3 regions of the Streptomyces sp. NPDC058985 genome follow, and region 3 is predicted to be linked to each of the others. Evidence: riboswitches for the same ligand, from Rfam matches in the RefSeq annotation. Region 3 holds a riboswitch; each other region holds the start of a gene.

Region 1 (4,537 bases), on a different contig from region 3:
GCTGGAGGCCCTGGTGCTGACGGCGCTGCGCGAGGCGGAGGGGCCCGCGACGGCCGGCTGGGTGCAGGAGCGCCTGGGCGGCGACCTCGCGTACACCACGGTGATCACGATCCTGACCCGGCTCCTGGAGAAGGGCGCCGTCAGCCGCGAGCGGGCGGGCCGGTCCTTCGCCTGGACACCCGCGGACCAGGCCGGTCTGGCCGCGCGCAGGATGCGCAAGGTCCTGGACGCCGAGAGCGACCGGGAGGCGGTACTGGCCAGCTTCGTCACCGGCCTCGACCCGGACGACGAGCGGCTGCTGCGCGACCTGCTCGGGCACGCGCACGGCGCGGAGGACGGCTGACACCGCCATGGGGGTCTTCGTCTTCCTGCCGCTGGTCCTGCCGCTGACGGCGTGGCCCGTCGCCCGGCTGGCCGAGCAGCGTCTGCACCCGCGCACCGCGACCAGGCTGCTCACCGCCGTCGCCGCTGTCATGGCGCTGTGCAGCACCGTGTGCCTCGCGCTGGTGATGGTGGTCGGCACCGCGCAACTGCCCGGCAACCCGCTGCCCGACGGCTGGTCGGACCCCGAGGTGCGGGCGGCGGTGCCCTACGACGAGGTCGTCGGCAAGGCGGCGATCCCCGCGTTGTGCGCCGTGCTCATGGTCTCGGTCCGGGCGCTGTGGCGGCACGCCCGGGTGCGCCGCCGGGCCCACCGCGCCCTCGCCGGACTGCGGGGCACCGGCGTGGCCGTCCTGCCGGACGACGTGCCCTACGCGTACGCGCTGCCCGGCGGAGGCCGGGACCGGGTCGTGGTCACCACCGCGCTGCTCGACTGCCTCGAACCGGCCGAGCGGCGCGCGCTGTTCGCCCACGAGCGGGCCCACCTCGCCGCCCGCCACCACCGCTTCCTGCTGGCCGTCCGGCTCGCCGCGCTGGCCAACCCGTTCCTGCGCCCCCTGCGCACCGCCGTCTCCTACACGGCCGAACGCTGGGCCGACGAGGAGGCCGCGAAGGTGGTCGGCGACCGCCGCGCCGTGGCGACCGCGATCGGCAAGGCGGCCCTCGTCTCCCGGGGGACCCCGGTCGCGACCCTGGCCGGCCTCGCGGCGCCCGGCCCCGTGCCGCGCCGGGTGGCGGCCCTGCTGGGTCCCGCGCCCGCCGTACGCACCTGGCCCTCGCTGTTCACCTCGGTGGGACTGGCCGCGTGGGCCGCGGCCGCCGGAACGGCCGTGTCGGCGATGTCGTCGGCGAACTCCGCCGTCACCATGTTCCTCATCCTGCGGGCCGCCACCCCGCTCTGAGCCTCCGTCATGTTGACGGCATTCTCCGGGAAAAGTCCCTGGTCACAGAGGTGCCCGAGAAACTTCCCCACACGATCGGGTGATCGGCCAATCCGGAACCCGCCCGGCTCCGGATTCCCCGTGTGAGGGAAGAACCGAGACCACACCGACAGCGGACCGCCCGCCTGCGCTCCCTGCCTGCGATACGCAGGGCGGCTCGGCCCCCACGCGGATAGGAACCGCCCACCGGGCGGACAGCTCACCGAGCGGACCACCGCTCCACCTCGACGCGCACCACGCTCCACATCACTACAGCTCCACATCACTACATCAGCGCTGCCTCAGTGCTGCCGATTTGCAGGGAGATATCCATGAACGCCCGTATCCGTCGTTCCGCCGTCGCCGTCGTCGCGGCCGCCGTCCTGCCCCTGTCGCTGGCCGCCTGTTCCGACGACGGCGACAGCGGCTCCTCGGACTCCGCGCAGGCCGAGTCCTCGGCCCCCGCGGCCACCGACGACAAGTCCGAGGACACTTCGGGCGGCATGTCCGGCGCCGACGAGCCGTTCGGCCCGGCCTGCTCCACCGTGCCGAAGGAGGGCGCCGGTTCGTTCGACGGCATGGCGAAGGACCCGGTCGCCACCGCCGCCTCGAACAACCCGGCCCTGTCCACCCTGGTGACGGCGGTGAAGAAGGCAGGTCTGGTCGACACCCTCAACAACGCCGAGAACATCACGGTGTTCGCGCCCACCAACGACGCCTTCGCCAAGATTCCGAAGGCCGACCTGGACAAGGTCCTCAACGACAAGGCGATGCTCACCGACATCCTGACCTACCACGTCGTGGGCCAGAAGCTCGCCCCCAAGGACCTGGAGAACGGCTCCTTCGACACCCTGCAGAAGTCCAAGCTCACCACCTCCGGCTCGGACGAGGCCTACAAGGTCAACGACTCCGCCAACGTGGTGTGCGGCAACGTGAAGACCGCCAACGCCAACGTCTACATCATCGACAGTGTCCTGATGCCCAAGAGCTGACGCGGTCGGGCGCGTCGGCACCGGGGGCGGGTGAGGCAGCCGCCCGCCCCCGGCGGCGCGAGGACCCTGTGGTAGCTTGCGGAAGCCAGTCGAACCCACCTGGTGGGTCAGGGAATCCGGTGCGAATCCGGAGCTGACGCGCAGCGGTGAGGGTGACGGGCGGGACACGGGCCACTGGGCGGCTGAGGCCGCCCGGGAAGGCGTCCCGCCCGGTCGATCCCGAGTCCGAAGACCTGCTGGCACCCGCGCCGCGTACGGCGCGGGACGCACCGCACGACCGGGCTTCGCGTACGAGCCCTCGACGCCAGAGGATCTTCCTTGCCCGCCTCCTCGCGCGCAGCGCGCCCCGTCGGCCGCCGACGCCTTCCCGCCTCCCGCCTTCCCGCCTCCCGCCGTGCCGTCCGCGGCCTGGTGCCGCTCCTGGCCGGCGTCCTGCTGGCCGCCGGCTGCGGTTCCGGGACGGACACCGGCGACTCGGCCGCGCCGGACCAGGCGGCGGGCTACCCGCGTACCGTCCGTGACTGCGGCCGCGAGGTCGAGGTCGCCGCACCTCCGCAGCGAGCGGTCTCCCTCAACCAGGGCACCACCGAGATCCTGCTCTCCCTCGGCCTGGCCGACCGCATGGCGGGCACCGCCACGTGGACCGACCCGGTCATGAAGGGGCTGGAGAAGGCGAACGCGGACGTGCCCCGGCTCGCCGACGACATGCCGTCCTTCGAGACGGTCCTGGACGCCGAGCCCGACTTCGTCGCCGCCTCCTTCGCCTCCACCCTCGGCACCGGGGGAGTGGCCACCCCCCAGCAGTTCGGCGAACTCGGCGTGCCGGCCTACCTCTCCCCGTCCGACTGCGTCGGCAAGGACAACAGCGGCGACGGCGACGGTGTCCGCAGCGAGCCCTTCACCATGGATACCGTCTACCGCGAGGTCCGCGACCTGGCCCGGCTGTTCGACGTCGAGGAACGCGGCGAGAAGCTGATCGACGACCTGAAGTCCCGGGTGGAGAAGGCGACGTCCGGCGTCGACGCCTCCGACGCCACCCTCATGTACTGGTTCGCCAACTCCACGTCGCCCTACATGGGCGGCTGCTGCGGCGCCCCCGGCGTCATGACCCGCGCCGTCGGGGCGAAGAACGCCATGGACGACACCCACGACGAATGGCCGCAGGTCGGCTGGGAGACCGTCGCCGACCGCGACCCCGACGTCCTCGTCCTCGGCGACCTCACCCGCAAGTCGCAGACGGCCGAGACCGCCGCGAAGAAGATCGAGTTCCTGGAGTCCGACCCCGTCACCCGGAACATGACCGCCGTCCGCGAGAAGCGGTACGTCCTGCTCAGCGGGCAGGCCATGAACCCCACCATCCGCACCGTCGAGGGCGTCGAACAGGTGGCGGCCGCGCTGCGCGAGTACGGCCTCACCAAGTGACGTCCGCGAGCCGGGCGACGTCCGAGGACCGGGCTACTTCCAAGGACCGAGCCGCGTCCGGGGAGCGGCCGGTCTCGGGCATACGCACGGCCGGCCGCCGTGCCCACCCCCTGTGGGCGCTGACCGGAGTCGTCGCCCTGTGCGCCTCCGTGGCCGTCGCCGTCACCATCGGGCCGGCGGACATCGGCGTGGCCGACGTGTGGTCCGTGATCGTCGCCCACCTCGGCGCGGGCCCCGCCGCGGACGTCACCCCCATCCGTGACGGCATCGTCTGGGACCTGCGGCTGCCCCGGACGCTGCTCGCCGCGGTGTGCGGCGCCGGACTCGCCGTGTGCGGCGCCGTCCTCCAGTCCCTGCTGCGCAACCCGCTCGCCGACCCCTTCGTGCTCGGCGTCTCCTCCGGTGCCTCGACCGGCGCCGTCCTCGTCGTCGTACTCGGCGTGGGCGGCGGGGCGCTGTCCGTCCCCGGCGGGGCGTTCCTCGGCGCGGTGTGCTCCTTCGGGCTGGTCATGCTGCTCAGCCACAGCCTCGGTGGCACCCCTGACCGCGTGGTCCTCGCGGGCGTGGCGGCGATGCAGCTGTTCTCCTCGCTCACCTCCTTCGTGGTGATGACCGCGGCCGACGCCGAGACCACCCGGGGGGTGCTCTTCTGGCTGCTCGGCTCGCTCGGCGGGGCCGGCTGGAGGGACGTGTGGACCGGTACGGCGGTCCTGGTGCTGGTCCTCGCCGTGTGCCTCGGCCACGGCAGGACGCTGGACGCCTTCGCCTTCGGCCAGGACGCCGCGGCCACCCTCGGCGTCCACGTCGCCCGCACCCGGCTGG
Region 2 (4,537 bases), on a different contig from region 3:
CGAACTACCTGGTGATCCGCAGGTGACGCGCGCGCTCATCACACTCGGGGAGGAGCTGTTTGCGGACAGATCGGCGACAGACCTTGACCGGGGGACCGCGCCTTCCTAGCTTGTGGCGTCACAGATCCGAGAGCGAAGCGAAAGTTTCGAATCCTCTGCGCCCGGCGCGGCTGCCGCTCCAGGGTTCATCGGCGGCGCCCCACCCCGCCCCCAAAGGAGGCCCCCTGATGTGGCTTCGCCACCCGTTCCCGGTCCGCCCAAGACGCGTACTCGGGGTTCTCGCGCCCCTGCTGCTGGTGGCCGCCTTCCTCGGCGCCCAGCCCGCCGAGGCGGCGACCGTAGACCCCAACGCCTCGTATGTGCTGGTCAACCGCAGCAGCGGCAAGGCCCTGGACGTCTACAACATGGCGACCGGCGACGGCGCCCGCATCACCCAGTGGACCAGGAACGACCAGAGCCAGCAGCAGTGGCAGTTCGTCGATTCCGGAGACGGCTACTACCGCGTCAAGTCCCGCCACTCGGGCAAGGTCCTGGACGTCCACAACTGGTCCACCGCGAACGGCGGCTCGATCGTCCAGTGGACCGACCTGAACGGCGCCAACCAGCAGTGGCGGCTGGCCGACGGCCCGGACGGCTACGTGAGGCTCGTCTCGCGCCACAGCAACAAGGCCCTCGAAGTACAGGGCGCCTCCACCGCCGACAACGCGAACATCGTCCAGTACGACGACTGGGGCGGTACCAACCAGCAGTGGCGGCTCGTCGAGGTCGGCGCAGGCACCCCTGGCTCGTGCGACCTCCCGTCGAACTACCGCTGGACGTCGACGGGCGCGCTGGCGCAGCCCAAACAGGGGTGGGTCTCGCTCAAGGACTTCACCGTCGCCCCGTACAACGGCAGACAACTCGTCTACGCCACCACGCATGACACGGGGACGAGGTGGGGTTCGATGAACTTCGGCCTGTTCACCAACTGGCCGGAGATGGCCTCGGCCGGCCAGAACACGATGAACAACTCCACCGTCGCACCCACGCTCTTCTACTTCGCGCCGAAGAACATCTGGGTGCTCGCCTACCAGTGGGGCGGGACCGCCTTCTCCTACCGGACGTCCAGTGATCCCACCAACCCCAACGGTTGGTCGTCCGAGCAGGTGCTCTTCTCCGGAAGCATCTCCGGCTCCGGGACGGGCCCCATCGACCAGACACTCATCGGTGACGGCACGAACATGTACCTGTTCTTCGCCGGTGACAACGGCAAGATCTACCGGGCCGCCATGCCGATCGGGAACTTCCCGGGCAGCTTCGGCTCGACCTCGACGGTGATCATGAGCGATACGACGAACAACCTGTTCGAAGCCCCGCAGGTCTACAAACTGCAGGGCCAGAACCGCTATCTCATGATCGTTGAGGCGATCGGCTCACAGGGCCGGTACTTCCGCTCGTTCACGGCCACCAGTCTGAACGGCTCCTGGACCCCCCAGGCCGCGACCGAGAGCAACCCCTTCGCCGGCAAGGCCAACAGTGGCGCCACCTGGACCAACGACATCAGCCACGGCGAACTGATCCGCACCAGCCCCGATCAGACCATGACCGTCGATCCCTGCAATCTGCAGCTGCTCTACCAGGGACGCAGCCCCAACTCCGGCGGCGACTACGGCCTCCTGCCCTACCGTCCGGGACTGCTGACCCTGCAGCGCTGACGGCAGACGCGGATCCTGCACGAACTGCGGGCAGCGCGGTCACCAGAGTCGTTATCCGGCCACAGCCGCCACCACAACCGAACAGGGGACACTGTTCGTGCCGCCCTCCACATTCAGGACAACCGTCGAAGCCGCACTGTCGCAGGCGTGGGAGGCCCCCTACGCTGATGTCCGCAGTCGGTTCGCGCCTCCCGCCCGACCGGGCGCCCGGTGGTGCGACGCAAGAGGGAACCCGGTGCGAATCCGGGGCTGTCCCGCAGCGGTGAGTGGGAACGGAAGCCGTCGATGTCACTGGGCCCCCGTCAGGGCCGGGGAAGAGACGGCCGGTAGGTGTCCGCCCTTCCGGCGGACGTGCCCGCGAGTCCGAAGACCTGCCACTGCGCCCGCGTCCCGCGCGGGCTGTGCACGTGACCTCGTGGACTGGGTCGGCGGTACGGGCGGTCGTACGTCGTACGGGTGGCCGCGCCTCCTGCCCCGTCGGCGTTCAAGGCCCGGTACGGAGGAGGATGGTGTGCGGGACCCAGCCGGTTCGCGTCGGCCGTACAGCCCCCGGGAGCCGGACGTGGACGGCGGCACGGTGTCCGGTGTCTGCCAGGGCACTCTGGGTGAGCTGTACCAGGGCCCGTTGCGCGTGGGCGCCGATCCCGAGATCGCGGTGGTGTCCTTTCCCGTGGACCGCCACGCGTGGGTCTATTTCACTCCGAGGACGGCGGCCGGCCCTCCGCCGCACGCACCGCCGCTCGGGAAGAAGTCGGTGGAGGCGGTCCGGCTCTTCCTGGACCACTACGGCCTCACGCTGCCCCCCGGTGACTGGCACACCCACTCCGAACTGCCGGTGGGCGTGGGGATGGCCAGTTCGACGGCGGACATCGTGGCGACGCTGCGCTGCCTGTTCCGCGTCTTCTCCCTGCCGTACGACACGGAGGTGGTCCGCGGCGTCCTCGCGCGGATCGAGCGCTCCGACAGCGTCTTCCTCGACGAGTTCGCCCTGTACCTCAGTGGCCGGCACCGGGTCGTGCGGCGGCTGGGACCGGATCTCGGCTTCCACACCGCCTACGTCACGGAACCCGGCACGGTGGACACCGCCGCCGTCACTCCCCTGCTGCTGGACCACTACCGGCGCCGCGGCGAGGAGTACCAGCGGTGTCTGACCGATCTGGTGAAGGGCTTCGACTCGGGTGACCCGGCCGCCGTCGCCCGTGCCGCGTCGGTCAGCGCCGCGTTGTCCCAGGAGGTTCTGCCCAAGGCCACCTTCGGCAGCCTGCAGGCCCATCGTGAGCGGTTCGGCGCCGACGGCGTCTTCGTCGCCCACACCGGCTGCCTGGCCGGGTATCTCTTCGCCTCGCGCCCGGGCGCCCGGGTCAAGTCCGACCTCTCCGCGTTCTTCCGCTCGCTCGGCCACCAGTGCACCTTCGCCCAAGGAGGCTACGGGTGATCCACCCCCACATCGCCGACGCCCTGAAAGCACCGGACCTCGTCCGGCTCACCGACGGGCTGGTCCTGCTGCGGTTCGAGTCGATGAAGATCTACTCGGCTCTGGCCGCCGTCCGCCATCTGCTGGAGCGGGGCACCGTCCGTCCGGGACAGACCCTGATCGACAGCTCCAGCGGCATCTACGCCTACGCCCTCGCCCTGGCCTGCCACCGGTACGGCATGCGGTGCCACATCGTCGCCTCCACCACGGTCGACGCCACCACCCTCGCCCAACTGGAGATCCTCGGCAGTACCGTGGAACAGGTCAGACCGTCGCGGAACCTCAAGCTCGACCAGGAACTGAGGGTGCGACGGGTGCGCGAGATCCTCGCCGAGCGTCCGGGACACCACTGGATGCGCCAGTACCACGACGACGTCCACTACCTCGGCTACCAGGAGGTCGCCGACCGGATCGCGGCGGAGTTCCCGGACACACCGCTGACCGTCGTCGGCGGTGTGGGCTCCGGCGCCTCGACCGGCGGCATCGTCGAGCGCCTGCGCGGCACGGACCCCTCGGTGCGCCTGGTCGGCGTCCAGCCCTTCGGCAGCGTCACCTTCGGCAGCCAGGACCATCACGATCCCGAGGCGATCATCGCGGGCATCGGCTCGTCCATCGCCTTCGACAACGTCCGGCACCATCTCTACGACACCGTGCACTGGCTGGACTTCACCCACGCCATGTCCGGTGCCGTCGCCCTGCTGCGCGAGCACGCGGTGTTCGCCGGGCTGTCCACCGGTGCCGGCTACCTCACGGCGACGTACGAGGGCCGCCGCCATCCCGACCGACTGCACCTGGTGATCGGGGCCGACACCGGACACCGCTACGTGGAGCGCGTGTTCGCCAGGCACTCCGAGGCTCTGGAACCAGCTGCGCTGAAACCCGTCGAGGTCCGCACTCCGGAGGAGATGGCCATGCCCTGGTCGAGGATGACGTGGCGGCGCACCGGCTGCCCGGCCGACCGGAAGGAGCGTGCCGCATGACCGTGGCCTGCCTGGAGTCACTGACCTTCGGCCTCGGCCGTCTGGTCCGCGCCGCCGACCGGCTCGGTGAGCGCCTGGTGCTCCTCACCCGGGATCCCGCCTACTACGCCTACGAACTGGACCGGCTGCCCGCCGGCGCCCTCGAAGTCGTCGTGACCGACACCTTCGACGTGGACCGGGTCACCGCGCTGCTCCGCCGCATCCCGCGGCTGGGCGGTCTGATCAGTTCGACCGACACCTGGACTCTCAGCGGCGCCGCCCTCGCCGAACGCCTCGGCCTGCCCGGTCTCGACCCAGCCGTCCTGCGGCTGACCCGGGACAAGGCCGCCGTACGCAACAGGCTGCACGATGCGGGTCTCACCCGGGCGAGGGCCGTCGAAGGCGCATAC
Region 3 (4,537 bases):
GACGGGGCCGCCGAGCGCGGCGGCCATGTAGTGCACGGGCGGCAGTTCGGGCACCAGCAGCGAGACGGCCGTCGCGTGCACGGCGTGGGTGTGGACGACGGCCCGGGCGGCGTCGTCCGCGCGGTACACGGCGAGGTGCAGGGGCAGTTCGCTGGTGGGGACGAGGGTGCCGAGCACCTGTCGTCCGTCGAGGGCGACGCCGGTCACGTCACCCGGGGCCAGACGGTCGTACGGCACACCCGAAGGGGTGACGAGGACCGTGTCGCCGACGCGCACCGAGACATTGCCGGAGGTACCGACCACGAGCCCGTCCGCGACCGTGCGCCGGGCCGCCGCGACGAGTTCCGTCCAGGCCCGCTCCTCGTCCGGACGGGCAGCCCGTCCGGCCCGCGAATACGTCACAGTCACCGTCTCCTCACGAGCGCTCCCGCGCCTCTCCCGGCACGTCGCCGACCGGTCTGGCGGTGATCCTGCCAGGGACGTCTCCGGAGAGCACCGGGACGGCCACGCACAGGGACGCGGCGGCCCCGCTTCCGGTCACCGTGACGCCCTGCCCAGTTCATCTTCCGTTCACCATGGTTACCTACGTTCGTCCAGCCAATGACCTCGAACGATTGCCTGGGTAAATGGAAAGCTTCTCGCTGATCCTCGCGATTGTGGTGGTAACCGCACTCGCGTTTGATTTCACGAACGGTTTCCACGACACCGCGAACGCGATGGCAACGACCATTTCGACCGGTGCGCTCAAGCCCAAGGTGGCGGTGGCGATGTCCGCCGTCCTCAACCTTGTAGGCGCCTTCCTCTCGGTGGAGGTCGCCAACACGATCTCCAAGGGTCTCGTCGACGAGACCGGCATCCGTCCCGAGGTCATCTTCGCCGCCCTGGTCGGCGCGATCCTCTGGAACCTGCTGACCTGGCTGGTCGGCCTCCCGTCCAGTTCCTCGCACGCCCTGATGGGCGGTCTGATCGGTGCCGCGGTCGCCTCGGCCGGCGTCGGCGCGGTCAACGGCGACGCGCTCGTCACCAAGGTACTGATCCCCGCGATCGCCGCCCCGCTGGTCGCCGGTGTCGCGGCGCTGCTGGGCGCGCGGCTGACCTACCGGCTCGGCCGCCGGGCCGACGGCAAGGCCGCCGCCAAGGGTTACCGCGCCGGGCAGATCGCCTCCGCCGGGCTGGTCTCGCTGGCCCACGGCACCAACGACGCCCAGAAGACGATGGGCATCATCACCCTCGCCCTGGTCGCCGGCGGCGCGCTCGCCCCCGACTCCGACCCGCCCATGTGGGTCATCCTCTCCGCGGGCATCGCCATCGCGCTCGGCACCTACCTCGGCGGCTGGCGCATCATCCGCACCATGGGCAAGGGCCTGACCGACCTCCAGCCCCAGCAGGGCTTCGCCGCCCAGACCAGCGCGGCGACGGTCATCCTGGCCTCCTCGCACCTCGGTTTCTCCCTCTCCACCACGCACTCGGTCTCCGGTGCGGTGATGGGCGCGGGCCTCGGCCGCAAGGGCGGCGTGGTGCGCTGGTCCACGGCCACCCGGATGTTCGTCGCCTGGGGTCTGACGCTGCCGGCCGCGGCCCTGGTCGCCGCGATCGCCGAGTGGGTCTGCCGCATGGGCGACTGGGGCACGGCCTGCGTCGCGGTCTTCCTGGTCGCCTCCAGCGCCGCCATCTGGAAGCTCTCCCGGCGCGAGGTCGTCGACCACACCAACGTCGTCGACCCCCACGAGCCCGAGTCGGCCGGTGTGGTCACCACGGCGATGGCCGCCGTCTCGCCGCCCCCGGCGCACCTGGCCGAGGAGCTGCCGGCCGATCCGTCCGAGGCCAAGACCCCGTCGGCCGCCACCACCGTCTGAGCCCGCGTCCCGGGTACGAAGGAAGCGAACCCCCATGAGCATCGACTGGGCAGCACTGGGCTCCGTCTTCGGCGTCAGCCTCGTGGCCACCGTGGCCCTGGTGGGCCTGTTCACCCTCGGCATCGTCGGACTCAGCCGCCAGGAGCGGGCCACCGCCGAGGGCGGCTCCGCGGCCCTCGCGGTCACCGGCGCGTACGCGTGCTTCGCGGCCTGCGCGGCGGCGGTGGCGTACGGCATCTATCTGATCGTCGCCTGACCCGCCGCACACCCCGGGGGCGGCGCGCGGGACGGACTCGGACCGTCCCGCGCCCCGCCCTTCGTGTACCGGCGCACACCACCCGTGTGTGGGGCTTCGCACACTCCCCCGCCGCAGGTCAACGCCAGGTTGACGGGTGTTCTCGCGCCGTGGTGGACTTCCGGGGCCATCTACGGCGGCAGGAGAGGAAGCCCGGTGCGATTCCGGCGCGGTCCCGCCACTGTGACCGGGGAGCAGACCCCGGTAGCCAGGAACTCTCACCGCCGGACTCTTCGAACCAGGGCGTGGACACCCTGAGTGAGGACGCGACGCGATGCCCGGCTGCCGATCGACGTTCAGTACCAGGTGCTCCCACGCCCGTGTGACCGGCTGAACCCGTGCGTGGCGGACGCGTCTTCGCGTACGGCGCCGCCGCCGGCCTGCTCGGTGACCTCCTCCTCGGCGACCCCCGCCGCGGGCATCCGGTCGCCGCGTTCGGCCGCGCCGCCGGTGCCGTGGAACGGGTGCTGTGGCGTGACCACCGGGGCTGGGGCGCGCTGCACGCCCTCGTGTGCGCCGGAGGCGCCACCGCCCTCGGCGCGGCCGCCGCGCACGCCGTGCGCCGCTCCCCCGCCGCCTCGGTCGCACTGACCGGCGCGGCCACCTGGGCCGTGGTCGGCGGTACGTCGCTCTCGCGCGAGGCCCTGGCCGTCGGCCGGGCGCTGGAGGCCGGGGACGTCGAGGCGGCCCGGGCGCGGCTGCCGCACCTGTGCGGGCGGGACCCGCAGTCGCTGGACGCCGACGGGATCGCGCGGGCGGTCGTGGAGTCGGTCGCCGAGAACACCTCGGACGCGGTGGTGGGCGCCCTGGTGTGGGGTGCCGTCGGCGGAGTGCCGGGGCTGCTCGGTTTCCGGGCGGTGAACACCCTGGACGCCATGGTCGGCCACAAGTCGCCCCGCTACCGGCGGTACGGCTGGGCCTCGGCCCGCCTCGACGACCTCGCGGGCTGGCCGGGCGCCCGTCTGACCGCCCTGCTGACCACCGTGGCCGGCGGCGATCCGCGGGGCGCCGTACGGGCCTGGCGCGCGGACGCCGGACGGCACCCGAGCCCCAACGCCGGTCCCGTGGAGGCGTCTTTCGCGGGCGCCCTCGGGGTGCGGCTCGGCGGGACGCTCTCCTACGGCGGGCGGGTCGAGCACCGGCCCGTGCTGAACGGGGCGGCGGGGCGCGCCGTCCGGGCCGGTTCCGGCGACATCGAACGGGCCGCACGGCTCTCCCGGCGCGTGGGCCGGCTGGCGCTCGTCGTGTGCGCGGGCGCGCGGCTGCTGGTGCGCGGGGCCGTCAGGAAGGGACGTACGTCATGAACGGTGGCCTGCTCGTCGCCGGCACCACCTCCGACGCCGGCAAGAGCGTCGTCACGGCCGGGATCTGCCGCTGGCTGGTGCGCCAGGGCGTGAAGGTCGCGCCCTTCAAGGCGCAGAACATGTCGCTCAACTCGTTCGTGACGCGCGAGGGCGCGGAGATCGGGCGGGCGCAGGCCATGCAGGCCCAGGCCTGCCGGGTGGAGCCGACCGCGCTGATGAACCCGGTGCTGCTCAAGCCCGGCGGTGAGCGCAGCAGCCAGGTGGTGCTGCTCGGCAGGCCCGTCGGCGAGATGAGTGCCCGTGGCTACCACGGCGGGCGGCAGGAGCGGCTGCTCGGCACGGTGCTCGACTCGCTGGCCGAGCTGCGCGGCACCTACGACGCGGTGATCTGCGAGGGCGCGGGCAGCCCGGCCGAGATCAACCTGCGCCGCACCGACATCGTGAACATGGGGATCGCGCGGGGCGCCGGGCTGCCCGTGCTGGTCGTCGGCGACATCGACCGCGGGGGCGTCTTCGCCTCCTTCTTCGGCACGGTGGCGCTGCTCGCGCCCGAGGACCAGGCGCTGGTCGCCGGCTTCCTCGTCAACAAGTTCCGCGGCGACGTGTCGCTCCTGGAGCCCGGCCTCGACATGCTGCACGGGCTGACCGGGCGGCGGACGTACGGGGTGCTGCCCTTCCGGCACGGGCTCGGCATCGACGAGGAGGACGGGCTGCGGGTCTCGCTGCGCGGCACGGTGCGCGAGTCCGCGGTCGCGCCGCCGGTCGGCGAGGACGTGCTGCGGGTCGCCGTCTGCGCGGTCCCGCTGATGTCCAACTTCACGGACGTGGACGCGCTGGCCGCCGAACCGGGCGTGGTGGTGCGGTTCGTGGACCGGCCCGAGGAACTGGCCGACGCCGACCTGGTGATCGTGCCGGGGACCCGCGGGACGGTCCGGGCGCTGGAGTGGCTGCGTGAGCGGGGGCTGGCGGAGGGTCTCGCGCGCCGGGTGGCCGAGGGCCGGCCCGTGCTCGGCGTGTGCGGCGGGTTCCAGCTCCTCGGCGAGCACATCGAGGACGACGTCGAGTCGCGCGCCGGGCACGTC

Evidence for each region. Region 3 has a riboswitch for cobalamin ahead of ACFW01_RS23540 (cobalamin biosynthesis protein). Riboswitches for the same ligand answer to the same signal wherever they lie in the genome.
Region 1: linked by a shared signal. The riboswitch ahead of ACFW01_RS28895 (ABC transporter substrate-binding protein) and the one ahead of ACFW01_RS23540 (cobalamin biosynthesis protein) in region 3 are both predicted to bind cobalamin.
Region 2: linked by a shared signal. The riboswitch ahead of ACFW01_RS23090 (hypothetical protein) and the one ahead of ACFW01_RS23540 (cobalamin biosynthesis protein) in region 3 are both predicted to bind cobalamin.

What each region holds. Positions count from the first base shown of each region.
Region 1 is NZ_JBHYJX010000040.1:36,928-41,464, reverse strand. It holds gene ACFW01_RS28910 (BlaI/MecI/CopY family transcriptional regulator) at 1-343, shown strand, start outside; gene ACFW01_RS28905 (M56 family metallopeptidase) at 351-1,283, shown strand; gene ACFW01_RS28900 (fasciclin domain-containing protein) at 1,634-2,293, shown strand; cobalamin riboswitch at 2,363-2,549, shown strand; gene ACFW01_RS28895 (ABC transporter substrate-binding protein) at 2,612-3,715, shown strand; gene ACFW01_RS28890 (FecCD family ABC transporter permease) at 3,796-4,537, shown strand, end outside.
Region 2 is NZ_JBHYJX010000027.1:97,001-101,537, forward strand. It holds gene ACFW01_RS23085 (non-reducing end alpha-L-arabinofuranosidase family hydrolase) at 228-1,694, shown strand; cobalamin riboswitch at 1,906-2,071, shown strand; gene ACFW01_RS23090 (hypothetical protein) at 2,206-3,129, shown strand; gene ACFW01_RS23095 (cysteine synthase family protein) at 3,126-4,148, shown strand; gene ACFW01_RS23100 (ATP-grasp domain-containing protein) at 4,145-4,537, shown strand, end outside.
Region 3 is NZ_JBHYJX010000028.1:78,531-83,067, reverse strand. It holds gene ACFW01_RS23555 (class II aldolase/adducin family protein) at 1-402, opposite strand, end outside; gene ACFW01_RS23550 (inorganic phosphate transporter) at 627-1,856, shown strand; gene ACFW01_RS23545 (hypothetical protein) at 1,891-2,112, shown strand; cobalamin riboswitch at 2,249-2,389, shown strand; gene ACFW01_RS23540 (cobalamin biosynthesis protein) at 2,490-3,455, shown strand; gene ACFW01_RS23535 (cobyric acid synthase) at 3,452-4,537, shown strand, end outside.